Regions from separate parts of the Martinezella lusitana genome, predicted to be linked through region 3. Evidence: riboswitches for the same ligand, from Rfam matches in the RefSeq annotation. Region 3 holds a riboswitch; each other region holds the start of a gene.
The links. Region 3 has a riboswitch for cobalamin ahead of nrdH (glutaredoxin-like protein NrdH). Riboswitches for the same ligand answer to the same signal wherever they lie in the genome.
Positions count from the first base shown of each region.

Region 1 (10,082 bases), 600 kb from region 3:
CGCCAATGCCTGATCCGGCGTCGTCAGCGTCCAGACGAGATGGCGGCAGACGACCGCATCATAGCGACCATCCGGCTCCATAGTCTGCTCCGCATCAGCTAGGATGAAGCGCACACCTTCCCGCGTGGCATGTTTATGGCGAGCAACCGCAAGCATCGCTTCGGAGAAATCAAGCGCCGTCACCTGATGTCCGAGAGAAAGCAGCACGTTGGTCACCTCGCCGGTGCCGCAAGCAAGCTCCAGCACCTTCAGCGGTTTGCTGCCAAGGCCACGTTCAACCGCCGCAGCCCAGGCAGTCAGTTCCGGCCCAGGGGGAATGCGATGGCCGAAAGCAAGATCGAAGGTTTTCGACCGCTCCGACCAGTATTCGCGGATATCTTCCTTGAGATGATAATTACGGCCCTGCATGTTTACGACGCCTTGGCCTTGATTCCTTTGAGCTCAGCGTCATCGATGATCCGCAATGGCCCGCACGGAACCGCTGTCGCCCGATAGCGGATGAAGCAACCGCCGTCGCTATCGTGCTCCACCTCGACATCCACGCCGAACACATCGCGGATGCATTCGCCCGTCAGCACCTCACGCGGCGTCCCGAGTGCCACCAACCGTCCACTGTTCATGACAGCAAGGCGATCGCAGAACATGGCGGCGTGATTGAGATCATGCAGGGCCGCGACCACGGTCAGATCCTGACGGCGCACGAGATCCAGCAAGCCGATCTGGTGTCCGATGTCGAGATGGTTCGTTGGCTCATCAAGAAGCAGGATTTTCGGCTGCTGCGCAAGCGCACGGCCGATATGCAGCCGTTGGCGCTCGCCGCCCGAAAGCGTGTGCCACAGCCGGCCGGAAAGATGGAGCATGTCGACATTGGCAAGGGCGGCCTCGACGATCGCGTCATCCGTCGCCGACCAGGGCGATAGCGCGCCCAGATAGGGCGTGCGGCCGAGTTCAACGGCCTGTCTGGCCGTGATCCGCTCGCCGGTCTCGGCCTGTTGTTCCACCAGGGCCAGACGCCGGGAGAGTTCGCGCCGACCGAGAGCGCGGATCGGCGTGCCGTCCACAAAAATCTCCCCGGTCTTTGGCTTGCGGATACCGGAGAGCATCATCATCAGGCTGGTCTTGCCCGAACCGTTCGGCCCGATGATCCCAAGAAACTCGCCTGTGCGGACATCCAGCGATATGTCCCGAACGATAGCTTGCCCACCGGCATTCCACGAAACATTCCTTGCCGACAGGGTCATGCGCGCGCCCTTTTCTGGCTCAAAATCAAGGCGAAAGCGGGCGCGCCGACAAGAGCGGTGATCACCCCGATCGGCAGGACCTGGCCGTGGATCAGGGTGCGCGACAGGATGTCGGCCGCGATCATGAAGATGGCACCGATCAGGGCTGCTGCCGGCAGAAGTACACCGTGGCGGACGCCTACCAGCATCCGCGCAGCATGCGGAATGACCAGGCCGACGAAGCCGATGGAGCCGACGATCGACACCATCACGGCGGTCATCATGGCGGATGTGCCGACGAGCACGAGATAGGTGCGGCGCACCGAAATTCCGAGCGAGGCCGCCGATTCCGCACCGAAGGTAAAGGCATCGAGCGACCGCGCATGCCAGAGGCAAATGACGAGCCCGAACAACGCGGCCGGAATTGCCAGCCAGGCATCCGGCCAACGCACGCCGGAGAGATTGCCAAGCAGCCAGAACATGATGCCGCGCGCCTGTTCGGCCGTCGCTGCCTTGGTGACGATGAAGGAGGTGAGCGCGTTGAAGAGCTGCGAGCCCACGACTCCGGCAAGAATGATCGCGGCCGTCCCCCCTTCCCGCCCTGACGGCCAGCAAGGCAACGAGCGCGAAGGCGACGAGCGCGCCGAGGAAAGCCCCCATCGGCATCGTCAGGACGCCCGCGCCCAGACCGAGGATCGCGACACCGACGGCGCCGGTGGAGGCGCCAGCGGAAATGCCGAGAATATAGGGATCGGCCAGCGGATTGCGCAGAAGCGATTGCAGCACAACGCCGGACAGGGCGAGTGCTGCCCCGCAAGACGCTCCAACGACCGCGCGGCTCAGCCGATAGCTCCACACGATGCCCTCATCGATCGGCTCGAGCGGATATCCGGCACCCCAAAGCCGATTGGCGACGGTCTTGGCGACAGTTTCAAACGGGATCGAGGTCTCGCCGATCGCCGCGCCCAACCAGAGCGCGGCAACGAGAACGGCGAGCGCCAAGGCGATTGTACCCGTTCGACCGATCGATGAAAGGGCGTGGTTCACTGCGTCAGGCCAGCTGCAGCGATGGCGTCAGCAAGCGCCTCAATGCCTTCGATCGTACGGATGGTCGGGTTCATCGCCTGCGCATCCATCTCGAAGACATGGCCGCTTTTAACGGCGGGCATCAGGCTTGCAACAGGATCCTTTTCCAGGAATTTACGCTTGGCCTCCGCGCTATCCAGCGGATAGCGGCGACGCTCCATCGCAGCCGCGACGATCATGCTTGGATTGGCCTTGGCAATGGTCTCCCAGCCGACGGTCGGCCATTCATCATCGGTCTCGATGATATTCTTGATGCCGAGCGCCGACATGATGTAGCCCGGTGCACCATTGCGGCCCGCCACATAGGGATCGGCGTCCTTGGCACTGGAAAACCAGAAGACTGCGGAAAGCTTGCCCTGTGCGGAAGCGACCTTGGCGCGGGCTGCCGCTTCGCGCTGTTTGAGATCCGCGACCACTTCCTCGCCTTTGTCCTGCACATTGTAGATCTTCGCGAGATCACGGATTTCCTGATAGACGAGATCCATGGTGAAGACCTGATGACGGACGCCATCGCTGGAGCCGGAGTTTTCCTTGCCGACGCAATCGGACGGCGAGGTATAGACAGGGATGCCCAGCTCCTCGAACTGTTCCGGCTTAGCGACCACGCCTTCGGGGCCTACCTGCCACTGGAACTGAACCGTGACGATATCCGGCTTCTTTCCGACGACGCTTTCGAAACTTGGATCGTTGTCGGCAAGGCGTTCGATCTTGGCATTGATGTCTTCATAGCCCTTGAGGACCGGCCCGACCCAGAGCGCGGTGCCGACCACCTTGTCGGCAAGGCCCAGACGATAGAGGATTTCAGTCGTGCTCTGTCCGATAGAGACCGTGCGCGACGGCGCTTTCTGGATGGTGATCTGCCGGCCGCAGTTCTGGAGCGTGAGAGGGTAGCTGGTTTCCGCCGCCCCCGCCTGCCCGGGCAGGCTGGCTGCGATCAAGGACATAGCGCACAGGGCAGCGCGCAATGGCCGCTTGAAAATGGTCTTCATCATAATTCCCCGAAGTGATGTGAACGCCGCCCGGAAAGGGCGGTGGTGAAGGTCAGAATGCCCAACAGGCATTCCGAACAGTCGAATGATCGTCAAAATTCGGGGAAGGCAGCGCACCAAGGCGCTGCGAAGCGTAAAGGATAGTCATGTCCTGCTCCTGTTTCGGGCATCCCCGCCCGTGACAATGGATAGATCTTCGACGGCAGGTCTCCTGGCTCACGGATATCAGTCGTCCATCTGCCTTCCCGCGCCCGATTGGCGCAGTGGCACGGCACCTTTCGGTGCCACGAGGATGGACGGTAATCCGCTTACAGTTGCGGGGGCAGCCACGGTCTTGGTCCCTTTTGGGTCGTCCGCACCGTGTTCCCTATTAATCCCCTCGGAGTCATCGTCGGGGAACCGTCGCGTCCAGTTATGCCAAGGTCCGTGGTTGCGTCAAGCCGTGAAGACGCCCACTTGAAAATACCCCTCGCGGCAAAGCCTCCGACCGTCGTCGATCTCACTATCATGGCAGATCCAGTTAGTAATGTAATAACGTTACGTTTGCTATCAAACTTTCTGACGCCTGTCCAGTTCGCACGATCCAATCTGTGAAACGCTGGGAATTATTAGCAGATACCAGCACTATTAAGCAGTGCCATATCAAGCAGTGCCATGCCTGACGGCCGGCTGAAGGCTCCGCACGGAAACTATAATCCGGCTACGGATCACATTCATTCTCTTGGCAGGCCTTCCGGCCGGAGATGCTTCTTGAGTGCGGCGATGCGGAAGATGGCATTTGGGGCGCCATACCCTCGGTAACCACCGCGCTGAACGATCTCGAAGAAGAAGCCCTCTCCGAAGGTGCCGCTATAGAGCTGAAAGAATTCACCTTGCTCGTCACAGTCGTACAGAATGTTCTCTGCCTTCAGCCGCTCGGTCAGTTCCGGATCGAGACCAAAGCGAGCTTCGACGTCGTCGTAATAATTTGGCGAAATGGGCAGAGGCTGAAAACCGTTCTTCCTCAGCGCCTCGGCGGTCTTGAATATGTCGTCGGTCTGGAAGGCAAGGTGCTGCACGCCGGAGCCGAACTTTTCCGCGATGAAGTGACCGGCGAGCGTGCGGCGGTTCTCCGCGCCGTTCAGCGTGATCCGCAGCGTGCCAGCGTCATTCTCCACCACCTGACTGCGCACGACACCTGCCGGATCGATGATATCGACCATCGGCGTCTTCCGTGTCTCGAAGATCGACGTATAGAACAGCAACCAGGTCAGCATTTCCTCATAGGCGACTGTCTGGGCAATATGGTCGACGGTGCGTAGCCCAGCGGGCTGGACTGCGGCTTTGTCGTCAAAGGGAATGAAGTCGATCTCGGAAAAATGCCCGAGATCGGTCTTATCGTCGAGGAAATAGATGAGACCGCCGCCAACCCCACGGATCGCCGGTACGTCGAGTTCGCCCTCTGCGACTGGCTGGCTGAACGGCTCCGCATCGAGCGCCCTGGCACGCGCCAAAGCTGCTTCCGCGTCATCAACAACAAGTGCCACCGCATAGGCCAAAGTGCCGTGCACGGCGAAGGAGGAATTGGCAAAACCCCCATCGTCGGTATTGACGAGAATCCGGATATCACCCTGTTGAAAGAGGCTCACCGTTTTCGTCCGGTGCATGGCAACCTTGCGGAAACCCAGCGTGCGCAGAATGCCGATGAGATCGTCCGCGTCCTCCTCGTCGGCGGAAAACTCCACGAAACCAACACCTTTGACGGAAACCCGATCAGGCATGGAGGCAACGGTGAGACCGCCGGCGTTGGGGTTGCGGCGCGCCTGGTCGCCGAGATAGATGAGGGATCGATGACCATCTGCGGCGATCGCCCGCGACGAGCCGCCACGAAACTGGTCGTTGAAGATCTCCAGCGAGAAATAACCGTCATAGCCGGTCTCGGCGACAGCCGTCGCAAAGGCCGTCACCGGCAGATCGCCCTCGCCCGGCATATTGCGGAAATGCCGGCTCCAATAAAGCAGGTCCATGTCGATGAGCGGCGCATCCGCAAGCTGAACGATGAAGATCTTGTCCTTCGGAATGGAACGGATCGAGTTGATGTCGATCTTGCGCGACAGTGTGTGAAAGCTATCGAGGATCAGGCCAATGTTCGGATGATCGGCCCGGCGCACGATCTCCCAGGCGTCGCGGTGGTCGTTGATGTGCCGGCCCCAGGCCAGCGCCTCATAACCGACCTTCAGGCCGCGTTTGGCGGCGCGCTCACCGAGCTCATGAAAATCGGCCGCCGCCCGGTCGATGCCGCCGAGCGAGGCCGGAGAGACATTGGAGCAGACCAGCACAAGATCGGTGCCGAGTTCCTGCATGACATCGAACTTACGTTCCGCCCGGTCGAAGGTCCGAGACCGAAGCGGCTCCGGCATGCCCTCAAAATCGCGGAACGGCTGGAAGAGCGTGATCTCCACCCCGTGGTCCCGCACCATACGCCCGACATCGGCCGGACTGCCGTCGAAGGCCAGGAAATCGTTCTCGAAGATTTCCACCCCGTCGAAACCCGCCCGCGCGATCGCTTCAAGCTTCTCCGGCAATTCCCCACTGATCGATACAGTCGCAATCGACGTCTTCATTGTGGTCAAACCTCCGTGTCGAGCTGGATGCGGATACCGCACGCCTCGTGCCGGTCGTCGACAATCATTGGTCGATGTCAATGATAACTGCAAATACCAAAATATATGACATACATAACTTGATGTTAATTTTCAGCCGCCGCCATCTCCGTGCGCAGCAGTTCGATGAACTCTTCTGCAAAGACGGAAAGTACGACATCGTTGCGGTATGCGGCATAGGTCCGAAAGGTGGTATCGGCCTCGATCTCAAGGCATTTGACTCCGCGCACGCTACCGCCAGCGACCGTGAACTGATCGATGATGGCAATGCCCAATTCCTCCGCCACGAGCGCGCAAACAGTCGTGCCGAACCGAGCCTTGATCTTCATCTTGTAGTTCAAGTCACGGCGTCGGAAAATTTCAGTCATCACGCGCCCATACGGATCGTTCGGATCTATCCCGATCAGCGTATGCTTGACGATCTCCTCGGGAGAAATGCTCTCCTTCTTGGCCAGCTCGCTATTTTCCGGCACGACACAGAGCAGCCGTCCGGTCGCCAGCGGCGCAAAATGGACGATCGCATGCTCGATGAACGAGCTGATCGCCACCACCTCGCCTCGCCCGACAAGGAGATAGTCGATGGCCTCCTCCATCCTCAGGATATTGATGTCGACATCGAGCTCCGGATAACGATGCCGAATACCGGCAATCGATTTCGGCACCATGACATTGGCGATGCTCGGAACCGAGCCGACGCTGAGAAGCCGGTTGCCTCCCTTGCCGAGCCGTTCGACCGCGAACTGGAGATCCTCAACTTGGCGGTAGACGGTGTCGAGAAGACCGAAAATATGCCGCGCCTCGGGCGTCGGCACATAGCGCCCATGGCTGCGGTTGAAGAGGCGCACATTCAGCGAATCCTCAGTGTATTTCATCGACCGGCTGATGCCGGGAGCAGAGACACCAAGCAGGTTGGCCGCACCGGCAATGGTGCCGGTAATCATGATCGCGCGGATCACTTCGATCTGGCGGAGCGTCAACATCGTCGCGGTCTTCTCCCGAGTCAGACACTGAGATTTCCGGCACGATCCTATGGGCATTCCGTTAAATCAATGGTTTCGCGCAGCTCTAACAGCTCCGCGATGCCGCTTTCCCCTATTCCGCAGCCTCCGTCCAATTCAGCACCCGGCGGCATGCTTCGATCGAGGCCTGTTCGATACCGGCATAGTGATCGAATTCATTGAGCACGCTCGCCCCGAGATCCGCCTCGAAATGCAGCTGATTGGGGCTGGCGGCAAATTCATGTTGCGCGTCGTCACCGAGATTCGACTGGAAGATACCCGCCGCACTCACCGGCAGGAAGTCCTCGTAGACGATAGGATCGAACTGTACCAAACCATCGGCGATCCAGCGTTCAAGACCATTACCCGTCCGGCCGCCTGCCTCACGACCCTTTTCCGTCAGCGAATAGCTGAAATAGCCGAGCTCTTGGGCGCGGATCTCCACCCAATTGTCCGGGAATCTCTCGAAGGCCTTGGCGAGTGCCGCCTCATATTCCCTGACATTCGAACCATCGGCAGCCGGCCGAACGATCCCACGGGAATCGGTGAGGAGCGCGTCATAGAGCGCGCGGCCCTTGGGGGTCAGCGCGATGCCGCGCTGCTCGATCTCGCCGAAGCGGGCAGTGTGCGAACCGGCCTGCCAGGAACCATCCTCCGCGCGAAAAGACACCGGCTCTTCGAGAGCCTTGAACGAGGTCTGGCGCAACAGGATCGGGCATTCGCGGGTCGGCGGCCCCTCGACCACCGCCTTCGGCACGATGCCATGCGCCGGCATGCGGGCCTGGACGCGATCGATGTCAAGCGTGCGTGGCGTCAGGTGATTGATATGCGGCCCCTTGAAGGAGACGACGTCGGCGATCAGGCGGTGAGCATCGTGCAGGCGATGATAAAGCTCGGGGCTGACATTGGCGCGGTCATGCCAACGGAAGGTTTCGAGAACTTCGGAAACGAACCTGTCGGCATCGTTCGTGACGAGGCCCCCGTCCTTCTCGGCTTTTTCGGCAAGCGCGATCGCGCCTTCCGTGAAAATCCGCCGGCTGGCAAGGACAGCCTCGGCCTCGGCGCGCAGCGTCTCGTCCGCGATCAGATCAAGCCGGAGAAGCGATGTGAAGACACGGAAGGGGTTGCGCTTGAGGGCGGCCTCGCCAACGGGGCGAAAGGCGGTCGAATGCACCGGCACGCCCGCGGTCGACAAATCATAATAGCCGACCGGATACATGCCCATCACAGCGAAAATCCGCCGCATCATGGCAAGCTCGGCGGCAGTGCCGAGGCGGATGGCGCCATGCCGCTCCTCGGAGATCCGCGCCAGCGAGTCCGTTTCGTCGAGGCGTCCCTGAAGCGCCGGGTTTGCGGCCAGCGTTTCCGCATTGACCTCCGACACCAGCTCCATCAGCGTGCCATAGGCTGGCACTTCCTTGCGATACATGTCCGACATGGCAGCGGAAAATGCGTGGCGGATTTCATCGGGGGAAACATATGGCGCGGTCACGGACATTCTTTCTTGCGAGCGAGTTCATTCCTTTTCCGCACAATATTGCTTGTTGGAAAGGTTGTCTCATGACATTTTGAGCTAAATTGATGCGTTATAGGAATGAACATGCGCCGCAGCCTGGTTCCGGACATCGCCAATCTTCAGGCTTTCGAATGTGCCGCACGGCATGGCAATTTCACCCGGGCGGCCGAAGAACTGAACCTCACTCAAAGTGCCGTCAGCCGGCAGATCCATGCGCTGGAAGAGCAAACCGGCCTGCTGCTCTTCGAGCGCGTACGCCGACGCGTCATTCTTTCCGAGCCAGGAAAACGCCTGCTATCCGAGGTGCGGCGCCTGCTTGCTCAGTCGGAACAGCTGATGATGCGGGCAGTCGCCTCGGCGGACAAGGACGAGTCGCTCAACATCGCAACGCTTCCGACCTTCGGCGCGCGCTGGCTTATGCCGCGCTTGCCCGATTTCCTGACCAGCCATCCCTCGCTGGCATTGACGGTGGGTTCGCGCTCAGAACCCTTCGATTTCGATCAGGAGGATTTCGACCTCGCCATCCATTATGGCCAACCGAGTTGGGCGAAGGCGACATCGACCTTCCTCTACAGCGAACTCGTACTGCCCGTCGCAAGCCGGAAAGTGGTCGAAAAATTGCAAGCGCAAACCCCGGCGGATCTTGCCGATGCGCCGCTGCTCCATCTTACCACTCGCCCGCGTCTCTGGTCGCAATGGCTTGAAGCCAATGGGGTGACGCCAGACAACGGCTTTCGCGGTAACCGCTTCGACCAGTTTTCGATGATCATCGGCGCGGCACTCGCCGACATAGGGGTCGCACTCCTTCCCTCCCACCTGATTGAGGAAGAGGTTCGCGCGGACGCGCTAGTGCCGGTCTTCGATCTGCCGATGGCCACCGAATTCAGCTACTACGTTGTGCTGCCCGAAGGCCGCCAGAGCAATGGAGTGGCGAACGCCTTCAAGGATTGGCTGATCAGCCAAGCCAACACTGCTACAGAAGCGCTTACTGGTTGAGCAGAACTCCCGATCAAACAGCCTTGCGGCGCGGCGAGCGGGCCATCAGCCGGGCATAGGCAATCGCCGAAAGCATATTCACATGATTGGCCTTGCCGGTTCCGGCTATGTCAAACGCCGTGCCATGATCGACAGATACGCGATCGATCGGCAGGCCCAACGATACGTTGACGGCGGTCTCGAAGGCGACGAGCTTGATCGGGATATGGCCCTGATCATGATACTGCGCGATAACGAGGTCGAAAGCGCCATTATAGGCGCGGGCAAATACCGTATCGGCCGAAATCGGACCTACGACATCGATCCCCTTCGCCCTCGCCCGCTCGACGGCCGGCGCCAAAAACTCAATGTCCTCGGTTCCGAACAGGCCGTTTTCGCCGCAATGCGGATTGAGGCCGGCAACGGCGATGCGCGCCGTCTTGCCGAGCCGCAGGAAGTGATTGTGCCCGGCCTCGATGGTCGCCAACACGCGCTCCGTTCTCGCCCGCTCGATTGCGCCCTTGAGAGAGACGTGCGTCGAGACATGAATGGTGTTCAGCCGCTCCGAGGCCAGCAGCATGAACGAGCTTTTCGAACCCGTCAGATGCGCCAGCAAGCCTGTGTGGCCGTCGAAATGATGGCCGGCGAGGTTCATC
Region 1 covers NZ_CP050307.1:1,125,003-1,135,084, forward strand. Annotated here, with positions in the region: gene HB780_RS08225 (class I SAM-dependent methyltransferase) at 1-408, opposite strand, end outside; gene HB780_RS08230 (ABC transporter ATP-binding protein) at 411-1,241, opposite strand; partial or broken gene HB780_RS08235 (FecCD family ABC transporter permease) at 1,238-2,267, opposite strand; gene HB780_RS08240 (ABC transporter substrate-binding protein) at 2,264-3,295, opposite strand; cobalamin riboswitch at 3,480-3,713, opposite strand; gene HB780_RS08245 (bifunctional sugar phosphate isomerase/epimerase/4-hydroxyphenylpyruvate dioxygenase family protein) at 4,009-5,898, opposite strand; gene HB780_RS08250 (LysR family transcriptional regulator) at 6,024-6,917, opposite strand; gene hglS (2-oxoadipate dioxygenase/decarboxylase HglS) at 7,030-8,433, opposite strand; gene HB780_RS08260 (LysR family transcriptional regulator) at 8,530-9,447, shown strand; gene pdxA (4-hydroxythreonine-4-phosphate dehydrogenase PdxA) at 9,461-10,082, opposite strand, start outside.
Region 1: another riboswitch for cobalamin. It lies ahead of HB780_RS08240 (ABC transporter substrate-binding protein); the one in region 3 lies ahead of nrdH (glutaredoxin-like protein NrdH).

Region 2 (10,082 bases), on a different replicon from region 3:
GGGCTGAGGTCGAGCACGACAGCCGCCGTCTCGATGCCGGCAATATCGGGCCTGCCAAAGCGGATCAGCGCTTCGCCGGCGGAAACGGCGGTCGCATCGAGCCGCACCGCGGCACCCGGCGCATAATGCGAGGCCAGCATCCCCGGCGCTTCGATGGTCGCTGACGCGCCGTTCTTGCGCTTCAGAGGCTGGCCCGCGACCCGCTCGATTTCGTCTGCCGCCAGCCCGCCGGGCCTGAGCAGGCGCATCTCGCCGTTCTCCACCTTGACGATGGTCGACTCGACGCCGACGACCGAAGCCCCGGCATCGAGGATCAGCGAAATCCGCTCGCCGAGATCGTCATGGACATGATCGGCGTTGGTGGCGCTGATCTTGCCGGATGTATTGGCGCTGGGAGCGGCAAGCGGCCGTCCGAAGGCGCGGATCAGCTCGCCGGCAAAGCCCTGCGGCACGCGGATGCCGACCGTATCGAGCCCGGCGGTCGCCAGCGGGTGAATGTCGCTCTCTGGGCGCAGCGGCAGCACCAGCGTCAGCGGACCGGGCCAGAAGGCTTCCGCCAGCTTTCGCGAGACGGGATCGAAGATCGCGTAGCGTTCGGCCATGGCGAGGTCGCTCATGTGGCAGATCAGCGGATTGAAGCGCGGCCGGCCCTTGGTCTCGTAGATGCGGGTGATGGCGGCGGGATTGGTGGCATCGGCGGCAAGCCCGTAAACAGTCTCGGTCGGTAGCCCGATCGGCAACCCCTCGGCAAGGGTGGCCGTCGCCGCCGCTATTGCCGCCTCTGGATGCTGGAGAATGTCTATATGTCGCGCCATGACCTGACCGATTGTCGTTCAGGCCGTTCTTATGCTTTTCGAGTTTGGGGATCAATGATCAAAGCTGGCGAATGATGTCACGGAGCTGTTCGTTGCGTGCGCCGAGCAGAAGCACATTGCGGATGGCGATCTGTGGATCATGGGTGTGGAAAAGCACGCCGTTGCCGCGCACCTCGCGATTGATCGTCAGCTTCTTCTTCGAGGCATCCTCATCCGGCCTTATGGCGACGGCGAAATACATCCGCGAATATTTCAGGCTGATGTCTTCGAAGAAATTATCGTTCTGGCCGAGGCGGGCGAAGAAATTGGCGATGTAGAAGGCCCAGCTCACTTGCTCATACTGCGCGAATTGTGTCCGCGCAGCAGTGACGTGGCAATAGCCGAGATGCGGCGTATCCCTGAGCGTGTGATGGAAGATCAGTTTTGGAAAGCGGATCGACTGGTGAAAGCTGTTGAGGCGGTCATGGGTCGTCTCGCCGGCGCTTCTGAGCTTGCTAGCCGTGCGTTCGGCCACTTCCTCGAAGGTGAGGTAGCGTCGCTCCTCAGCGAGCCAATGCGTCTTGTCTCGATTGATGCGGCCGGTGCGCAGGAATTCCGTATACCCGGGTGCCGGCAGCGTCGGCTCCGGGTCGGCGGGTTTCTTGGCATCGAAATATCTGAGCTTTGCCATGCCGGCTCGCCATGGAGGTCTGGATAGCGAAGGATAGATCATCTAGCTTGAGCCGGGCTTGCTGATGGATCGCTGAGGAGGATCAGAACCATGTCCGGCATCACCGATCTCAAGTTGCTGCTTGTCGGCATGAAGCCTGATCTCGTCGAGGGCGAGTTCGTCTATTGTAGCGTGCCCGCCTCGTCGCTGGCGGATTACATCCACCTGAATCCGGTTGGACTGTTTCAGGAGAGAGAGGGTGTGACGCTGATCTTGCCGGTCGAGGCGGCCCGACAAGCGGGGCTTCCGGCCGAGCCTGCGATGCGGATGATCACTCTCGAAATCCACTCCTCGCTGGGAGCCGTGGGTCTCACGGCTGCGCTTGCGACGGCGCTGGGAAACGAGGGGATCAGCGCCAATGTCGTTGCCGGCTATTATCATGATCATATCTTCGTGCCGGTGGCCGATGCCGGGCGTGCAATGGCTGCACTACAGGCGCTTTCGGCAGCGCAGCTCCCGCGTTGAAGCCGCCCAGTGACGAGCCTGTCGCAATCAAGACAAAGCGGCGCAGATGCAGAGCGGCTCAAGCGGAAAATGATGCTGGCTGCGGGAGCATAACGATTTGAATTATCTTCCGATATTACGGCTGAGCGGTCTCTCCGAAAATCTTCTTTCGTCTGTCGTCAATTTCGAAGCCGATGTCGCATTGCAGCAGAGCGGCGGGCGGGGCGAGGATTATGATGACATCAATCTCAAGGTGCCGCCCGCTAGGGGGCGGAGAATTGGGAAGCCGGTCGAAATCCGGCGCTGCCCCCGCAACGGTGGTGGAGTGAAGCATGGCGAATAAAACCACTGGGCTGAGACAGCCTGGGAAGGTGCCATGGGGTTCTCTAGAGAACCGCTCCAGAGCCCGGAAACCAGCCTTGGGGAGATATGGTTTACTGACCGCGGCGGGTGGTCGGGACATTGCTTTGGGTCGTTCTCAAGCGGCCACGCATGTCCTCTGCCTGCTCACCGGTACTGCGCGAGGATAGGCAAATGGATATTAGCACCAACGTTTTGCGGCAATTGAAGAACCGCCGCGAGGGCTTCAGCCTGGAGCAGCCCTTCTACACCGATCCGGATTATTTCAAGCTCGACATGGAGACGATCTACTATCGCGACTGGCTGTTCATCGGCCATGATTGCGAAGTGCCTCGTGCCGGCAATTATTTCACGGTCCAGATCGGCGATTATCCGGTCGTCATCGTTCGCGGCCGCGATCAGGTGATCCGCGCCTTCCACAATAGCTGTCGCCATCGCGGCTCGCGCGTCTGTTCCTCCGAGCGCGGTTCTTCGGCAAAGCTGGTCTGCCCCTATCATCAGTGGACCTACGAGCTTGACGGGAGCCTGCTCTTTGCCCGCCATATGCCGGAGGATTTCAACAAGAGCGAGTTTTCGCTGAAGCCGGTCCATTGCGAAAGCGTTGGCGGCTATGTCTTCATCTGCCTTGCAGAACAGGCGCCGGACTTCGCGCCGTTCCGCGCCATGGTCGAGCCCTATCTCGTCCGCCACCGCCTCGGCGAGACCAAGGTCGCCTTCGAAAGCACGATCATCGAGAAGGGCAACTGGAAGCTCGTGTGGGAAAACAATCGCGAATGCTATCATTGCGCGGCCAACCATCCCGAGCTCTGCCGCACCTATCCGGAAGCACCGAGCGCGACCGGCGTGCAGGGCGCCAAGGACGATCCGGTGATTTCGGCGCACTGGGCGAAGTGTGAGGCGTCGGATCTTCCAAGCGAATTCCGCATGTCGCCGTCCGGCCAGTTCCGCGCCGCACGCATGCCGCTCATCCAGGATGCCGAGAGCTACACCATGTCGGGCGCGCGCGCCGTGCAGCGGCCGCTCTCCAAAGATGTGCTGGAAAGCCATATCGGCACTTTGTTGCTCTTCCACTATCCGTCGACGTGGAATCATGTGCTCGCCGACCATGCGATCACCTTCCGCGTGCTGCCGCTCGGTCCCGAGCAAACGCAGGTCACGACCAAGTGGCTCGTCAACAAGGACGCGGTCGAAGGGGTCGACTATCATATCGACGAACTCACCCACGTCTGGACCGAGACCAACGATCAGGACCGCCGGATCGTCGAGGAAAATGCCTTCGGCATCCGCTCCCCCGCCTACCAGCCCGGCCCCTATTCGCCGGAAGATGAAGGCGGCGTGATGCAGTTCGTCGAATGGTACGCGAATTTCATGATCAACCGGCTGCAGGGCGATCAGGCCAAGCTGTCGGCGGTCGCCTGAGTTATGAACATGACCGTTTCCCTCCGCCATCAGCACTTGGACCAGATGAAGCCCTGGACCGACAGGCAGCATCTGCTCGAATGCCTTTCGGCAACGCCGGAAGCACCCGATGTGATGACCTTCACCTTCCGCTCCGACAAGGACAACTGGTTCCGCTATCTGCCGGGCCAGTTCGTCACTCTGGAGCTGCCGGCGGCTGCGGAGCCGGTCATGCGCACCTACACGCTGTCCTCGACCCCGTCGCGGCCCCTTTCCGTCGCCATCACGGTCAAGGCGCAGAAGGACAGCATCGGCACGCGCTGGATGTTCGATAACCTGAAGCCGGGCATGCGCGTCAAGGCTTTCGGTCCTCTCGGCGACTTCAGCCATATCCGTCATCCGGGCGAAAAATATCTCTTCGTGTCCGCCGGCTCGGGCGTCACGCCAATGATGGCGATGACGCGCTACATGTCGGATACCGCGCCGTTATCCGACATCACCTTCATCAATTGCTCGCGCAGCCCCGCCGACATCATCTTCCGCTCGGAGCTGGAATATCTTGCCCGCTTCATGCCGAACCTCGACCTCGGCTTCATTGTCGAAGGCTGTGGCCGCACCGATCTCTGGTCGGGGCTGAAGGGCCGCATCGACAAGGCGAAGATCGGGCTGTTGGCGCCTGATTTCATGGACCGCACGATCTTCTGCTGCGGCCCGGAAGTCTTCATGGATGCCGTCCGTTCCATGCTGGTGGCGCACGGCTTCGACATGACGCGCTATCATCAGGAAAGCTTCCAGCCGGCGCAGGCGGCATCGCCGCTGGCTGAAGTCAGCGATGACGCGCCGACGGAAGCAGCGACTTCGATCAGCTTCACCATGGCCGGCAAGGACGTCCCCTGCGCGCCCGGCCAGACGATCCTGCAAGCCGCGCGCGGCGCGGGCGTGCGCATAGGTGCGGCCTGCGAGTCAGGCCTCTGCGGCACCTGCCGGGTAATGAAGCTCTCGGGTGAGGTCGAGATGAGCCACAATGGTGGTATTCTCGACGACGAGATCGAGGAGGGCTATATCCTCGCCTGCTGTTCGCGTCCGAAGACGGATGTGCAGATCGAAGCCTAAAGTAATTCCAGTGCGTAGCGGTTGCCGTCCGGAATTGCGTAAAAAAACTGGGTAGAGCGCTGAACCGCTCTAGAAGTCCTGGTAGTTCAGTTCGTTGATCTCGACCGGTGTCTTTTGCTGGGTCGAGGCGGTGACGACCGGGTCGACCATCATTGACACGAGTGTCTGCAGCGGCTCGACACAGCTCGGCGCCTTGGCGATCATGTCGGGCGCTGGCATCGGCTTGGCGGGCAGAAGATCGCCCTGCGGCCAGATCCCGGCAAGCTGCATCTTCGTCATCGGCACGACATTGACGTCGATATCTGTGAGCGTCCCCGGCACCCGATAAGGACAGCTCTTTTCCGAACAATTGTCGGACGAGGCGAACTGCCAGAGGGCGTATGTGTCCCAATTGCCAAGCGGGAAAGCGCCCTTCACGTCGGATTTGTATCGCGCATACCATAGCGGCAGCCGCGACAGGATCGGGTAGTCCTGGCGATGGTCGGCGATGTATTGAGCGGTATTGTGGTTGGTGTAGAGGATCGGATAGCGTCCGGTTCTTACCTTGATATGGCCGACGAAGACCTGCGCGTCGGAGAGCGACATATACCGCAAGACATCAAGGCCCTCGATATCGAGCACCATCAGCTCGTCCGGTTTCGGATCGGCATAGTCGAGAAAATGATTGGCCTGATCGACCGGATTGCCGGGACGTCCGAGATGATAGGCGCCCCACAGCAACCCGCTCATTTTCGCCAGCATCCGCCGTGTCTGATAGAGTTCGCGGCTGACCGCATATTTGCGCCACATGGTCTTGCAGTGCGCAAACGTGTCGCCGGCATGATCGCCGGTGCAGCTGAAGCTCTCGGGTAGGCCATCGGAAGCCTTGGAGATGAAGCCGGAGATGCGTTTGTCCTGCAAGAGCTGTTCCCAATCGATGGTGTTCAGCTCGTAGGCGTCGACGATGAGGGCGTTTTGAGGATCGGTCCAGGGCTGGCTTTCACCCGCCGCAAGTCTGGAGGCCAGTCCCAGCAGTGCCAGGACCATCAGGAGACTGCAAATCAGAGGGTGAGTCTGCCGGTATCCTTTCATGAAATAATAGTAAGGATTGCTGGTTAATCTTTGGTTAAGAATGAGATCGTTATAAATTTACGATGAGGCCCGCTCAGAGCACCTTAAATTGGTACTGATTGAAGGCAAAGCTCATGCGACGCGGCGTCCATTGGAATGATCGGACGCGGCAGGCAGTTCGTACCCTGTTTCGGGGAACTTTCCCCGACGCGGAGCATTATCTGCTTTAGCACTAAATAAGCCAAGGAATGGAGAAGTAAATGCTTGGTTTCCGTGCGAGAATTGCGACTATCGCTCTTTCGGCCGCCGTGGCTCTGACGAGCTTCACGCCGTCCTTCGCAATACAGATGCCTGCCGCACCCGTTGCTGCGGCGGACAAGGCCGCGCCTGCCGGCATCGAGCAGGTTCAGTGGCGTCATGACGGTTATGGTGGCTATCGGGGCGGTTATTATCGTCGCGGCTGGCACGGCGGTTATCGTGGTTATGACGGTTATCGTCGCGGCTATCGCTACCATGATGGCTATTGGTTCCCGCTAGCGGCCTTTGGCGCTGGCGCCATCATCGGTGGCGCGATCGCCAGCCAGCCGCGCTACGCCGCCCCGCCGCGGGCTGCGGGCGTCAATCCGCGCCATGTCGATTGGTGCTATGCGCGCTATCGGTCCTACCGGTCTTACGACAACACGTTCCAGCCCAATAACGGCCCGCGCCGACAGTGCTACTCGCCTTACTTCTGAGCAGGATAAGGTGCATCAAAGCAAACCGCCCGGCTATCGCCGGGCGGTTTTTTTGTTGGTGGATGTCCTGTCAGAGAATGTTTACCCGCTTCAGCAGCCACCAGGCGAGCAGCATGGAAGCGACGATCAGGGCTACGGCATATTCCGTGCCGGCGCCGCCACCTGAAAACGGCAGGCTCGAGGTGTTCATGCCGAAAAAGCCGGTCACCAGCGTCGGCGGCAACAGGAGAGCCGTCATGATCGACAGGATATAGAGATGGCGGTTGATCTCGGAGGCTAGCTTCGAGTCGATCTCTTCGTGCAGCAGACGCGCGCGCTCCTGAAGCGCATAGACGTCATGATCGACTGATTCCAGCCGGCCGGTCAGCCGGCCCGCGACATCCTCGAAGCCAAGCGGCATCTCCTCGTCATCGGCCGCCGCCGCCCGCCGCATCAGCGTCAGCACCGTGCGCAGATGCCGATGCAGGCGCACGATTGTTCGGCGCACCGGCGCCAGTCGCCGCCGCTCGTCGCGCGGCGCGTTGTCATAGACGAAATCCTCGATAAGGTTCAGTTCCTCGGTAATCTCGATGACCAGCGAGATCAGCGTGCGTTGGAACTCGACGACCAGCAGTTCGAACAGGTCAAGCGGGCTTTCGAATTTCGCCGCGTTCTTTTCCACAGCCATGCGGACGCGCTCGACACTACGCAGCGGCTGTAGCCGGGTGGTGATGAGCATGCGGTCGGTAAGCACGAAATGCAGCCAGCCGATATTGCTGGTCTCCTGGTCGAATTCGCGCTGGAAATCGACCAGCGTCCCGAACAACATCTGCTCGTCGACGGTGATCGTCGCATGAGTCTCATGCGTGATCAGCGCCGTGCGTACGGATTCATCCAGCCCTGGGATATCTTCCAGGAATGCGGCGACACGGGCGTCGACAAGGTTCAGGTGCAGCCAGACGAAGCCATCACCATCGAACAATCCCGCGCGCTGCGTGTCATCGGACAGCCGTTCGGCGTTGCCCGCGCCGGGGCGGAAGCGATAAGCCCAGACAAAACCCGGGATCCTGTTGGTTGTGGTGATCGTATTCATGGCCGGATTGTTCGCATCATCAAGGGAGTAGCCATAGTCATTGTTCATGACGGTTGTTTATGCAAGTGCCGGCGGAGAGGGGACAATCGTGCAGAATGGCGGAAACGTCCCCGATACGGTGATGGCTATCGAATTTCTGGAAATTCTTTCCGTCGATGGCGGCTAGAGATATCAGCCCGAGCATGTCGCAATTTTGACGCAGCATTGCTTTCCTAAAATTGACGCTTACGTAAAAATCAATTAGCTATAGACAACAAGCGACCGATGATCTGGGTGAGGTAGACTGTCGGCATCATCACTGCGGAGGAGATATCATGTACAAGGCGCCTGTCGAAGAAATCGCGTTCACGCTGAAGCATGTCACCGGCATGGGGCAGGCGATGGAGGAGGGGCGTCTCGGCGACCTGAGCGGCGATGTCCTCGATGCCATCCTGACCGAGGCCGGCCGTTTCGCCGGCGACGAGATGGAACCGCTGGCCGAGATCGGTGACCGTCAGGGCGCCAAGCTTGTTGATGGCAAGGTGGTGTTGCCCGATGGCTGGGAGAAGCTCTATCGCGACTGGATCGCCGGCGGCTGGAACGGCCTGACCGCCCCGGAAGAGTTTGGCGGGCAGGGCCTGCCGCACATGCTGAACGTCGCGACGCTGGAAATGTGGAATTCCGCCTCCATGGCTTTCGGTCTCGCGCCGACGCTGACCATGGGCGCCGTCGAGGCGCTTGTCGCCCACGGCAGCGAGGACCTCAAGAGAAAATACCTTGCGAAACTGGTGACCGGCGAATGGGCCGGCACGATGAACCTGACCGAGCCGCATGCGGGCTCCGATGTCGGTGCCCTGCGCACTCGCGCCGATCGCCACAACGATGGCACCCATCGCCTCTTCGGCCAGAAGATCTTCATCACCTGGGGCGACCACGAGGCAGCCGAGAACATCATCCATTTCGTACTCGCCCGCCTGCCGGATGCGCCTGCCGGCACGCGCGGCATTTCGCTGTTCCTGGTGCCGAAGTTCCTGGTCAATGATGATGGTTCGCTCGGCGCCCGCAACGACTATTTCGCCCATTCGCTGGAACATAAGCTCGGCATCCATGGCTCGCCGACCTGCACGATGATCTATGGTGACGGCAAATACGGGGATGAGAGAGGCGCGGTTGCCTGGCTCGTCGGCGAGGAGAACAAGGGTCTCGCCTGCATGTTCACGATGATGAACAATGCCCGCCTTGCCGTCGGCATCCAGGGCGTGGCGATTGCCGAAGCCGCGACACAGAAGGCCATCGCTTACGCAAAAGAGCGTACGCAGGGCAGGGCGCCGGGCACGGCAGCTTTCGGAATGAGCCCGATCATCGAGCATCCCGACATCGCCCGTATGCTTTTGACCATGAAGGCGCTGACGCAAGGCTCGCGTGCCATCTGCTATGCCTGCGCCGAGGCGATCGACATGTCGCACCGCGATGCCGGCAAGGCGCGCTATTGGCAGGAGCGTGCCGCCCTGCTGACGCCGATCGCCAAATCCTTCTCCACCGACGCCGGCGTCGATGTTGCCTCGCTCGGCATCCAGGTGCATGGCGGTATGGGCTTCATCGAGGAGACGGGTGCTGCGCGCCTGCTGCGTGACGCCCGCATCGCGCCGATCTATGAAGGCACCAACGGCATCCAGGCAATCGACCTCGTCACGCGCAAGCTGACTATCAGTAACGGCGACCAGGTGCGTGGCTTCATCACCGAATTGCGCGGGATTGCCGATGCCGTCGCCAAATCCAATCTCGACGGTTTCGGTGAGACGGCTGACCGGCTGAATGCCGCCATCGCCGATCTCGAAACGGCAAGCGAATGGCTGTTGGCGCAGCAAGCGGAGGGACATGTGGCCGAGGCATTGGCTGGGGCAACGCCTTATCAGCGGCTCTTCGGCCTCGTCTTGACCGGCTGCTATCTCGCCAAGGGCGGCCTGGTGGACATTGCGGACGGTGAAGGCGAAAAGCGCATCGCGCTCTGCCGCTTCGCTGCCGAAAACATGCTGGCCGAAACCGCAGCACTCACCGATCGCGTCGTTACCGGCGCTTCCAGCCTTGAAGCTGCACGCATCGCTCTTGCTTGAGGATAGACACTTTGACTGAACACATCTTGATCCAGCGTCCCGAGACCGCACCGCATGTGCAGGTCATCCGCTTCAATCGGCCGGAAAAGAAAAACGCCATCACCCGCGTCATGTATCAGACGATGACGGATGCGCTGCGGGCGGCGGATGAGGATCCGGATATCCGCGTCACCGTTTTTCTCGGCACCGAAGGTTGTTTCTCCGCCGGCAACGACATGGCCGATTTCCTGGCCTTCGCCATGGGCGGCAGCATGGGCCGCGAAGTGCTGGATTTCCTCGGCGCGCTCGCCACGG
Region 2 covers NZ_CP050308.1:3,373,062-3,383,143, forward strand. Annotated here, with positions in the region: gene HB780_RS29985 (L-threonylcarbamoyladenylate synthase) at 1-815, opposite strand, end outside; gene HB780_RS29990 (DUF6656 family protein) at 874-1,485, opposite strand; gene HB780_RS29995 (ACT domain-containing protein) at 1,576-1,989, shown strand; cobalamin riboswitch at 2,203-2,404, shown strand; gene HB780_RS30000 (aromatic ring-hydroxylating oxygenase subunit alpha) at 2,503-3,747, shown strand; gene HB780_RS30005 (FAD-binding oxidoreductase) at 3,751-4,839, shown strand; gene HB780_RS30010 (glycoside hydrolase family 25 protein) at 4,909-5,910, opposite strand; gene HB780_RS30015 (BA14K family protein) at 6,150-6,623, shown strand; gene HB780_RS30020 (transporter) at 6,694-7,695, opposite strand; gene HB780_RS30025 (acyl-CoA dehydrogenase family protein) at 8,010-9,788, shown strand; gene HB780_RS30030 (crotonase/enoyl-CoA hydratase family protein) at 9,800-10,082, shown strand, end outside.
Region 2: another riboswitch for cobalamin. It lies ahead of HB780_RS30000 (aromatic ring-hydroxylating oxygenase subunit alpha); the one in region 3 lies ahead of nrdH (glutaredoxin-like protein NrdH).

Region 3 (10,082 bases):
TCCGCCGAACGACTGGCTGAATGCCAAGGGTGCTCCTCCGAGGAAAATGTAGAGCGTTCCCATGGAGCAGGCCATGCACAGGGTATAGGCCCAGAACCGCGCCGAACTCAGGAGTTGCGCATAGGAGGCGAGATAGTTCGCCTTCGGCTTTGATGCGTGTGTGGAGGTTTCCCTTAGCTCGCGTATGGACAGAGCGAGGATAGCCGCACCAAGGATAGCCAGGACAATGAAGATCGCTCGCCATCCGAACAACTCGTCCAATAACCCGCCAAACATCGGCCCGACCATGGGCGCAATCGCCCATCCCATGGAGACATAGCCAATTCTGCTTGCCGCTCCGCGTTCGCCAGATGTCTCCTTGACGACGACGAGAGCGACGGAAAAGCAGGCGCCGATCGAGGCTTGCAGCGCCCGAAAAACGAGGAAGGTGCCGATATTGGTGGCCAGAGCGCAGCCGATCGACGCGATGATAAAAATGGAGACGGCGATCAAAGCGACCGGCCTGCGTCCATACCGATCCGACATCGCACCGGCGACGATCTCTATCATGGCCGTGACGATCGTATAGCCGGCAACCGAAAGGTTGACGAGCGCGTAATCGGCGTGGAACGCAGCAGCAATTCTGGGTAGCGACGGCAGGATCATGTTCACCGGCAGCACCGAGAGCGCCGACAGAAAGATGAGGGTTGTCAGTCGGGGAGGCGGACCAGCCGGGATGCTAGTCGTCTTGGCTGTCGGTTGGATACGCGAAGCCTGAATGGGATTGTTATCCGTCATGGTCTTGACCGTCTTGTCCGTGGGGTGTCGAGGGAAATCTGACGAGGCGCGGCCCGAATTTTGGGCATAAAAAAGGCCCCGTCAGGAGCCTGTTTACCGCGCATGGGTGCTTTCGCCGGATGGTTATACCATCCCGCCCATGCGCCCTATCACCACTGCAAGAACCATCGTGATCTTCATGATGGGAAAACTAGACAGGAATCTGCATGTCGTCAATGCAGGACGAAGGAAATGTGGTGCCCGTTCGCCGCCGCGATCATGGGGCGGAGCATTTCATTTTGTGAATTGGTCGAGTGGTTTTTCGGTCAGTCACTGGCGCGGCTGAAATACGACAGCTGCCGTATGTTTATCTCGCCACGCTTATATACGCTGCCATTGCCAGCCTGAGTTGAGGATATTCAATTTTAAATTGAACAGGCTGGCGTCATGTCCAATCAATCCCTCAGGAGGCAGCCATGAACATTTCCGCGCAACAATCGAGCTCGAAAATCGATCCCACATTCCCCGTCGGGGCTGGAGGTGACCCGGCGCAATATTGCGCACCGCTGAGAATCATCGGCGGCGACGGCGGTGATCCCTTCGACTACAATCTGGTCATGAAGGGCGGAGCGTTGAAGGAAATCAGTGCATGGGTCGACGGCTCCGTTGTACGCCAGATCTATCTGCTGTTTTCCGACGACACGAGCTTTACCCAGGGGACGGCATCCGACGCTCCGGACCAGACCTACAGCTTCGCGCAAGAAGAGACAATCAGCGCGTTAAGCCTGTGGGGCGACGGCGTGGGAACGCGCCTTGGCCGCATTCGCTTCACCACGAGCAGCGGCGGAAGGTTCGATTCAGGCGGCTCAACCTCGACGGAATACCATATCGATGTCGGCAGCGGCATCTGCGTCGGCGCCACCGGCCGGAGCGGTTTGGATATCGACAATCTGGGCTTCTACTTTCAGAGACCGTTCACAGCAATGACGTTGGATGATGTGACTTATTCCAATCTCAACGGCCAGCCTTGCAACCCCGACCGGCTCTCCAAGGAAACCTATACGAACAACGGAACCGACGAGAAGCAATATACGTTTTCGGGCTCGATCTCGGTGACCGATACCAGCACCTGGACGACGGGACAGACATTTTCCTTAGGTGGAAGTATCGGTCTCACCGTGGGCGTGCCGACCATCGGGGAAGTGAATTCGACCTTCACATGGGAAGTGGGCACGAGTTCGGAGCAATCCTTCAGCGAATCCTCGACGCATGAGATGAGCTGGAACTATTCGGGCACGCTGGCATCTCACGCCTCGATCACACTGCTTGCCGTGACCTATACGGGGCAGGCGGATCTCCCTTTCACCGGGACCGTGCATATCGTCTTTACCGACGGCACCACGCTCGAATACCCCGTCAGCGGAACTTATGAAGGAGTGAGCTATACCAGCGTCGAGATACAGGACGTGTCGGGCTCGGCCGTCAAGCGGCTGGTTCCCGCCCATTCCTCAAGGCCGCAACGGCATTGAGGAGACCGGCAAGTCTGGTCTTATTCGGCACGAAACAGGGCGCAATTCGATGCGCCCTGTTTTGGTTGAATGCCCGGTGGGTTCAACCATCTATCCCGGGTTTCTCGTTTCAGGCGATGTCGATATGTAGCGGCGGGCGATCATCCAGCACCCAAGCGCCCATGTGGCGCCGGCGCACCAGCCGCCCAGGACATCGGTCGGGAAATGCACGCCGAGAAAGACCCGGCTTGTGCCGATCAGAAGCGTCAGAAAAATGGCGACCACAATCATGAAGATCCGGGTCGACCTGTAAGCCTGCGTGCGGGAGAGAAGCGCGCCAAGCGTCAGGTAGGTCACGGCAGAGACCATCGCGTGACCGCTCGGAAAACTCAGGTCATGAACCTCGACCAGATGCGGAACGATGTCCGGCCTTGGCCTTGCAACGCCTAGCTTCAGCGTGGTGCTCAGCAGCCATCCGCCCAGCACCGAGGCGAGGATGAAGATGGCGATCGAGCGGCGGCGATCGAGTAGCAGGTAGATGGTCACCAGTGTCGTCAACAGCGTGAGGACCGTCGTGCCGCCAAGGCTGGTGATATCGCTGAAGGCATGGGTGAGCCACGCAGGTCCCAATAGAAGCGATAGATTGTCCGGCTGGCGAAGCGCCAGCAATATGCTTTCGTCAAATCGCCTCGTCGAACCTTCAAGAACCTCACCGGTCAATTGCAGAAACAGAAAGAGCCCGCCAGAGAAAGCCGCGAACATGACGAGCACCAGGGGTTCGAAACGGTTCAGCCACCCAAATATACCCGGCTTGCGGGGCTGCTGATCGTTCATGTGCGGTCGCCCATCTGAATAGTTTCCATTTCGTCTGCTTCGAATTCCGGTCGAGATGTACCACCGGCCAAATCCATGCGGCAACGGGAAAAGCGCTGCTCGCAAAACGGAATGGTTTCGGAAACGACCGGCGGTGTCGGCTCAGAAATTCCAATCCTCGTCCTCGGTTGCCACTGCCTTGCCGATGACGTAGGACGATCCCGAGCCTGAGAAGAAGTCATGGTTCTCGTCGGCATTCGGCGAGAGTGCCGACAGGATCGCTGGATTGACCTTGCAAGCCTCCGGCGGGAACAACGCCTCGTAGCCGAGATTCATCAGCGCCTTATTGGCATTGTAATGCAGGAATTTCTTGACGTCTTCCGTCAGACCGACGCCGTCATAGAGCGCTTCGGTGTATTTTGCCTCGTTGTCGTAAAGCTCAAGCAGCAGGTCGAAGGCAAAATCCTTGATCTCTTGGCGCCGCGCTTCCGGCTCACGGTCGAGCGCCCGCTGGAACTTGTATCCGATGTAATAGCCGTGCACGGCTTCATCGCGGATGATCAGGCGGATCATGTCGGCGGTATTCGTCAGCTTCGCCCGGCTTGACCAGAACATCGGCAGATAGAAGCCGGAATAGAAAAGGAAGCTTTCGAGAAAGACGCTGGCGACCTTCTTCTTCAGCGGGTCGCCGGAGGCATATTGCTCCATGATCAGCGCCGATTTCCGCTGCAGGAATTCATTCTCCTCCGACCAGCGATAGGCGTCGTCGACATCCGGCGTCAGGCACAGCGTCGAGAAGATCGATGAGTAGGACCGCGCATGCACCGCCTCCATGAAGGAGATATTCGACAGCACCGCCTCTTCATGGGAGGTCTCCGCGTCCGCCATCAGCGTCACCGAACCGACGCCGTTCTGGATGGTGTCGAGAAGCGTCAGGCCGGTGAAGACGCGGATGGTAAGCTGCTGCTCTTCGGGTTTCAGGGTCGCCCAGGAAGGGATGTCGTTGGAAAGCGGCACTTTTTCCGGCAGCCAGAAGTTCCCTGTCAGCCGGTTCCAGACTTCCAGATCCTTGTCGTCATCGATGCGGTTCCAGTTGATGGCGCGCACCGCTTTGGAACGCTTCGGCGTGTTGGTTTTCACTTGAATGTTCATCTTGTTCCCCAGGGTATCAGAGTGCGCAGGACACGCAGCCCTGCACTTCCGTGCCGGACAGCGCCATCTGGCGAAGGCGGATGTAGTAGATGGTCTTGATGCCCTTCTTCCAGGCGTAGATCTGCGCCTTGTTGATGTCGCGGGTTGTTGCGGTGTCGCGGAAGAACAGCGTCAAGGATAGCCCCTGATCGACATGCTGGGTGGCCGCCGCATAGGTGTCGATGATCTTCTCAGGCCCGATTTCGTAGGCATCCTGATAGTAGTCGAGATTGTCATTGGTCATGAAGGCAGCCGGATAATAGACGCGGCCGATCGTGCCCTCCTTGCGGATTTCGATCTTTGAGACGATCGGATGGATAGAGGAGGTCGAGTGGTTGATGTAGGAGATGGATCCCGTCGGCGGCACCGCCTGCAGGTTCTGGTTATAGAGACCGCCTTCCATCACGGCCTGCTTCAGTTCCTGCCAGTCTTCCTGCGTCGGAATGTCTATGCCGGCGGTTTCGAACAGTGTTCGAACCCGCTCTGTCGCGGGCTTCCATTCCTGTTCGGTGTATTTGTCGAAATAGTCGCCGGAGGCGTATTTCGAATTCTCGAACCCCTTGAAACTGCGCGCCCGTTCCACCGCCAGGCGATTGGAGGCGCGGATGGCGTGATAGGTCACCGTATAGAAATAGATATTGGTGAAATCGACGCCTTCCTCGGAACCATAGAAAATCCGCTCGCGGGCGAGATAGCCATGCAGGTTCATCTGGCCGAGGCCGATCGCATGGCTCTCATCATTGCCCTTTTCGATCGAGGGCACCGACGAGATGTGGCTCATGTCGGAGACCGCCGTTAGCGACCGTATTGCCGTCTCGATCGTCTTGCCGAAGTCGTCTGAATCCATGGCAGCAGCGATATTCAGGGAGCCGAGATTGCAGGAAATATCCTTGCCCATATGCTCGTAGGAGAGATCGTCCATGTAGGTGCTTGCCTCGCTCACCTGCAGGATTTCGGAGCAGAGGTTGCTCATGGTGATGCGCCCGGCGATCGGATTGGCGCGGTTCACCGTGTCTTCGAACATGATGTAGGGATAGCCGCTCTCGAACTGGATTTCGGCGATCACCTGGAAGAAGTCGCGCGCCTTGATCTTCTTCTTGCGGATGCGGTTGTCGGCCACCATCTCGCGGTATTTCTCCGTCACGGAAATTTCCGTGAACGGCACGCCATAGACACGCTCGACGTCGTAGGGCGAGAACAGGTACATGTCCTCGTTGTTCTTCGCGAGTTCGAAGGTGATGTCCGGGACGACAACGCCAAGCGACAGCGTCTTGATCCTGATCTTCTCGTCGGCATTCTCGCGTTTGGTGTCGAGGAACCGCATGATGTCGGGGTGATGCGCGTTCAGATAGACCGCGCCCGCTCCTTGCCGCGCGCCGAGCTGGTTGGCGTAGGAGAAGCTGTCTTCCAGCAGTTTCATCACCGGAATGATGCCGGATGACTGGTTTTCGATGTGCTTGATCGGCGCGCCGGCCTCGCGGATATTGGTGAGTGACAGCGCGACGCCGCCGCCGCGCTTGGAGAGCTGAAGCGCCGAATTGATCGAGCGTCCGATGGACTCCATGTTGTCCTCGACGCGCATCAGGAAGCAGGAGACCAGTTCGCCGCGCTGCTTCTTGCCGGCATTGAGGAAGGTCGGGGTTGCCGGCTGGAAGCGGCCGGCAATGATTTCGTCGACCATGTCTTTCGCCAGCGATTCATTGCCTTGCGCCAGGGTCAGCGCGACCATGCAGATGCGGTCTTCATAGCGCTCGAGGTAGCGCTTCCCGTCGAAGGTCTTCAGCGTATAGCTGGTGTAATATTTGAAGGCTCCGAGAAATGTCGGGAACCGGAATTTCTTCGCATAGGCGTGATCGAAGAGGTCGCGCACGAAGTTGAAGGAATATTGGTCGAGAACCTCGCGCTCGTAATAGCCCTCGGTCACGAGATAATCGAGCTTCTCCCTGAGGTTATGAAAGAAGACGGTGTTCTGGTTGACGCGCTGGAGAAAGTACTGCTTTGCCGCCAGCCGGTCCTTGTCGAGCTGGATTTTGCCACCCTCGTCGTAAAGGTTCAGCATGGCGTTCAGCGCATGATAGTCGAGTTGCGTTTCGGTGGCCTTTACCGGGCGTTCGAGCGTGAGCGTGTCCAAAATCGTTCCAATCCATCTCTGACATTGGCGACGTCCTCTTCCGTGCCGATCAGCTCGAACCTGTAAAGATACGGCACCTGGCATTTGGCGGAGATGATGTCGCCGGCGATCCCGAAGGTCGCTCCGAAGTTGCTGTTGCCCGCGGCGATCACGCCTCGGATGTTCGATCGGTTCTCCGTCTCGTTCAGGAAACGGATCACCTGTTTTGGAACCGCGCCCTTGCCGCTGTCGCCGCTATAGGTCGGCACCACGAGGACGAAGGGCTGGTGGACACGGAAAAGCTCATCCTGACGAACCGGTATTCGCACGGCGTCCAGGCCAAGCTTGCCGATGAAGCGATGGGTGTTCTCGGACCGGCTGGAAAAATAGACGATCTGCCCCATCGATGGCTGTCTCATCAGGCAAGCGCGCTGATCATGTCGGGCCGGAAGCCCGCCCAATGCTGTTCGCCGGCGACGACCACCGGGACCTTGCGGTAGCCGAGGCCCTGCACCAGTTCGAAAGCGGCATTGTCGGTGGAAACATCGACGACCCGGTATGCGATGCCGTGGCGGTCGAGTGCTCGTGTTGTTGCTGTGCATTGGACGCAGGCGGGCTTGCTGTAGACGGTGATGCTCATGATTGTCCTCGTATCTTTGAAAGTCACACGATATCGTCCAGACATCCGCCGATGCCCGTTCGAAGAAAATGAAGATGGGTCAGCACACGCCCGGATTCGGACGTGGATGTGCGGCTACTCGCGCAGGGACTGGTTTGAAAAATTCGACATGGACTTCACCCCGAAGTTGACTGATCGCAGGACCTCGGGGAAGCGTGCACGAACGGAGTCATTCCGCTGTACATCGCGACCTTCCGGACACCCCGCCCGTGGACGTTTTGTTTGAGGCAGGTCTCCTGGCTTGCGGGTCGTTGCATCAATCCTCACCTTCCCGAAACATCATGCTTCAGTGGCTTTCGGTGGATAGATGCTCGCCGCTTACAGTTGCGGGGGCAGCTCCGGAATTGCGGCGCCCATTATGGGCGGTCGCGCACCGTATTCCCGTCTTAGCCCCCAACCCTTGCGAATCGGAAGAACCTCGAACACTACATATGGTAGACGAGGTTGGAATTTCGTCAATCGATATGATGGCGCGCCGTCACGTTTCGTGGGGATAGAGCAAAGCCGCCCTTGGGGGAGACGTTGTTTCATTTCATTCCGTTGCTTCTCCCGGTGGGCCACGCTCCCGTGCTTGCCTTCACTGCTGGCAACCCTAGTTTTATGCTCGGGGAGGCGCTGCATCGTGGAAGCGATGCCTTGGGGGCGATCACGTTGGGATTGTATGAACGGCCTGTTCGGATAGCGTTCATGTAAAATGCAATATCACCGAATCATGCCATCGATATAAAAGTGAGGAGCGAAGGATGTTTGGACGTTTTGCACGAGTTTCTTTTCTTGCATTGGCCGGCCTGGCCGCAACGCAATTGATGCCGTCTGCCGCCATGGCGCAGAATTTCGGTGATGACGACGGATACAGGCAGCCGCCAAGGTGGGATCGCCGGCAGGATCAGAACTGGGACGGCCCACGGAGAGACCGTGACCGCGGGGGCTGCGGCCGGCGCGAACTCATGGACGCCGCCCGCCAGGAAGGTTTCCGACGCATTGATTCGGTCGAAAACAACGGGCGACGCATTGTCGTCCGTGGCTGGAATGATGGTGGCCCCGACCGTATGGTTTTTGCCAATCGACGTGGCTGCCCGGCCCTCAATTAAGGCTCACGCATCATCCGCCGTGACCAATGTAGCCGGCGGGCTAAAGCATAGCGTCAAGGCACGATTTCGATCGTGCCTTGACGACGTTGAACTGATTGATGTCCCCGGCATTGCGGGCTATCCGAGCGTATCGGCCATTCTGATGAGGTCGGCGACGGAGCCAGCCTGCATCTTGCGCATCGCCTGGCCGCGATGAACCTTCACGGTGATTTCGCTCAGGCCGAGTTCGGCTGCGATCTGCTTGTTGAGGCGTCCGAGGGCGACAAGCGCCATCACCTCACGCTCGCGCGTTGTCAGCGTCGCAAACCGCTCCCGCAGATCGGTCGTCGCAGCGTCCTGGCGAAGTCGGACGCGATCTTTTTCCAAAGCTTGCCGAATGGCGTCGAGGAGATCCTGCTCCCGAAAGGGCTTGAGCAGAAACTCCACCGCGCCGGCCTTCATCGCCCTGACCGACATCGGCACGTCGCCATGGCCGGTCAGGAATATGATGGGCAGGGGATTGCCGGTCCTTGCCAATTCGTCCTGGAAATCCAGGCCACTTGCATCCGGCATCCTGACGTCGAGGACAAGGCAGGAGGGGCCATCGGATCGTCGATGGTTGAGGAAGTCCCGTGGCGATGCGAAGCTGCTGACGTCGTAGCCGACCGAGCGCAGGAGGCTGTCCAGCCCATCCCGGACGGACGGATCGTCATCGATGACATAGATGGTCGGTTTTTGCTCCGGCATGATCATCCTCTCGTTCCGGCAACCGACGGCAGGATGAAGCCGAACACCGCGCCATGCGGGAAGTTGGGCGCTGTATAGACCGTGCCGCCATGCGCCTCGACGATCGACCGGCTGATCGCCAGCCCCATTCCCATTCCTGTTGTCTTGGTCGTGAAGAAGGTTTCGAACATCCTCTCGGAAGCGGCAGGCGGCACGCCCGTGCCTGTGTCGCGCACGCTGACCGTTATCTTTCTGCCATCGGCGGCGGCGCTGACCAGCAGCTCGCGCTTCTCCACATCGACGCCCGCCATTGCTTCGATGGCATTGATGACGAAGTTCAGGATCACCTGCTGCAGTTGAACCCGGTCGCCTGTCACTGATGGTAGATCATTGGCGAGTTCGGTGCGCAGCAGGATATGGTTTTCGCGGATCTCACCACGCACGAGCGCCAGCGCTTCGGTGACCGCTTCAACAATGTCGATCCTGTCGCGCGATGGCGCCGTTCGCGCAACCAGACTGCGGACGCGGCCAATCACCTCGCCGGCGCGGCCGGCATCCTTGACGATCCTGTCGAGCGCGCGCCGTGCCTCCTCCTGCTCGGGCGGTGCTGCCGACAGCCAGCGGAGTGCCGCATTGCCATTGGCCACGATTGCGGTGATCGGCTGGCTGACTTCATGGGCGATAGAGGTGCTGAGTTCGCCCATCGTCATGATGCGCGACATCCGCGCGAGTTCGGATTGCGCCTGTCTAGCTCTTGCCTCGGTCGCCTCGATCCTGATCGCCAGATAGGTAGTCGCGCCGATGGCAAGCAGGCTTATGGCCCCGTTCACCATGCCGGATTGGGAATCTCCGTGCCGTGTCAGAAAGTAGCTCGCTATGGTGAGGACGGCACAGGCGATCCCCACGATCATGACGGCCCCGGGCCGGCCGGAGCGCACGGAGATGAGGATCACCGAGACATAGAGCACCGCAAAGGCGATCTCCAGATTGGTCACCGTGTCGGCAACGAAGATCAGGGTGGCGAGCAGCGCAAGGCCCAGCCACAGCAAGGGCGCCTCGACCAGGTATCGCAGGACCTCGCGCCTCATATCGCCTTACCCTTCCTACACGAATCCGCCGCCGCACATGCGACGGCAGGGTGCACGATCGGAAAGCCATGAGCAATGCCGACCATTGAGGTGGGCCAATGGTCGGCGATGATCAAGCATGGTCCTTAACTCGGGTTTTCG
Region 3 covers NZ_CP050307.1:1,720,017-1,730,098, reverse strand. Annotated here, with positions in the region: gene HB780_RS11045 (multidrug effflux MFS transporter) at 1-777, opposite strand, end outside; gene HB780_RS11040 (jacalin-like lectin) at 1,233-2,285, shown strand; gene HB780_RS11035 (phosphatase PAP2 family protein) at 2,376-3,098, opposite strand; gene nrdF (class 1b ribonucleoside-diphosphate reductase subunit beta) at 3,240-4,229, opposite strand; gene nrdE (class 1b ribonucleoside-diphosphate reductase subunit alpha) at 4,246-6,327, opposite strand; gene nrdI (class Ib ribonucleoside-diphosphate reductase assembly flavoprotein NrdI) at 6,369-6,782, opposite strand; gene nrdH (glutaredoxin-like protein NrdH) at 6,797-7,018, opposite strand; cobalamin riboswitch at 7,267-7,493, opposite strand; gene HB780_RS11010 (hypothetical protein) at 7,801-8,148, shown strand; gene HB780_RS11005 (response regulator transcription factor) at 8,266-8,874, opposite strand; gene HB780_RS11000 (sensor histidine kinase) at 8,877-9,941, opposite strand; gene HB780_RS10995 (ABC transporter ATP-binding protein) at 10,067-10,082, opposite strand, start outside.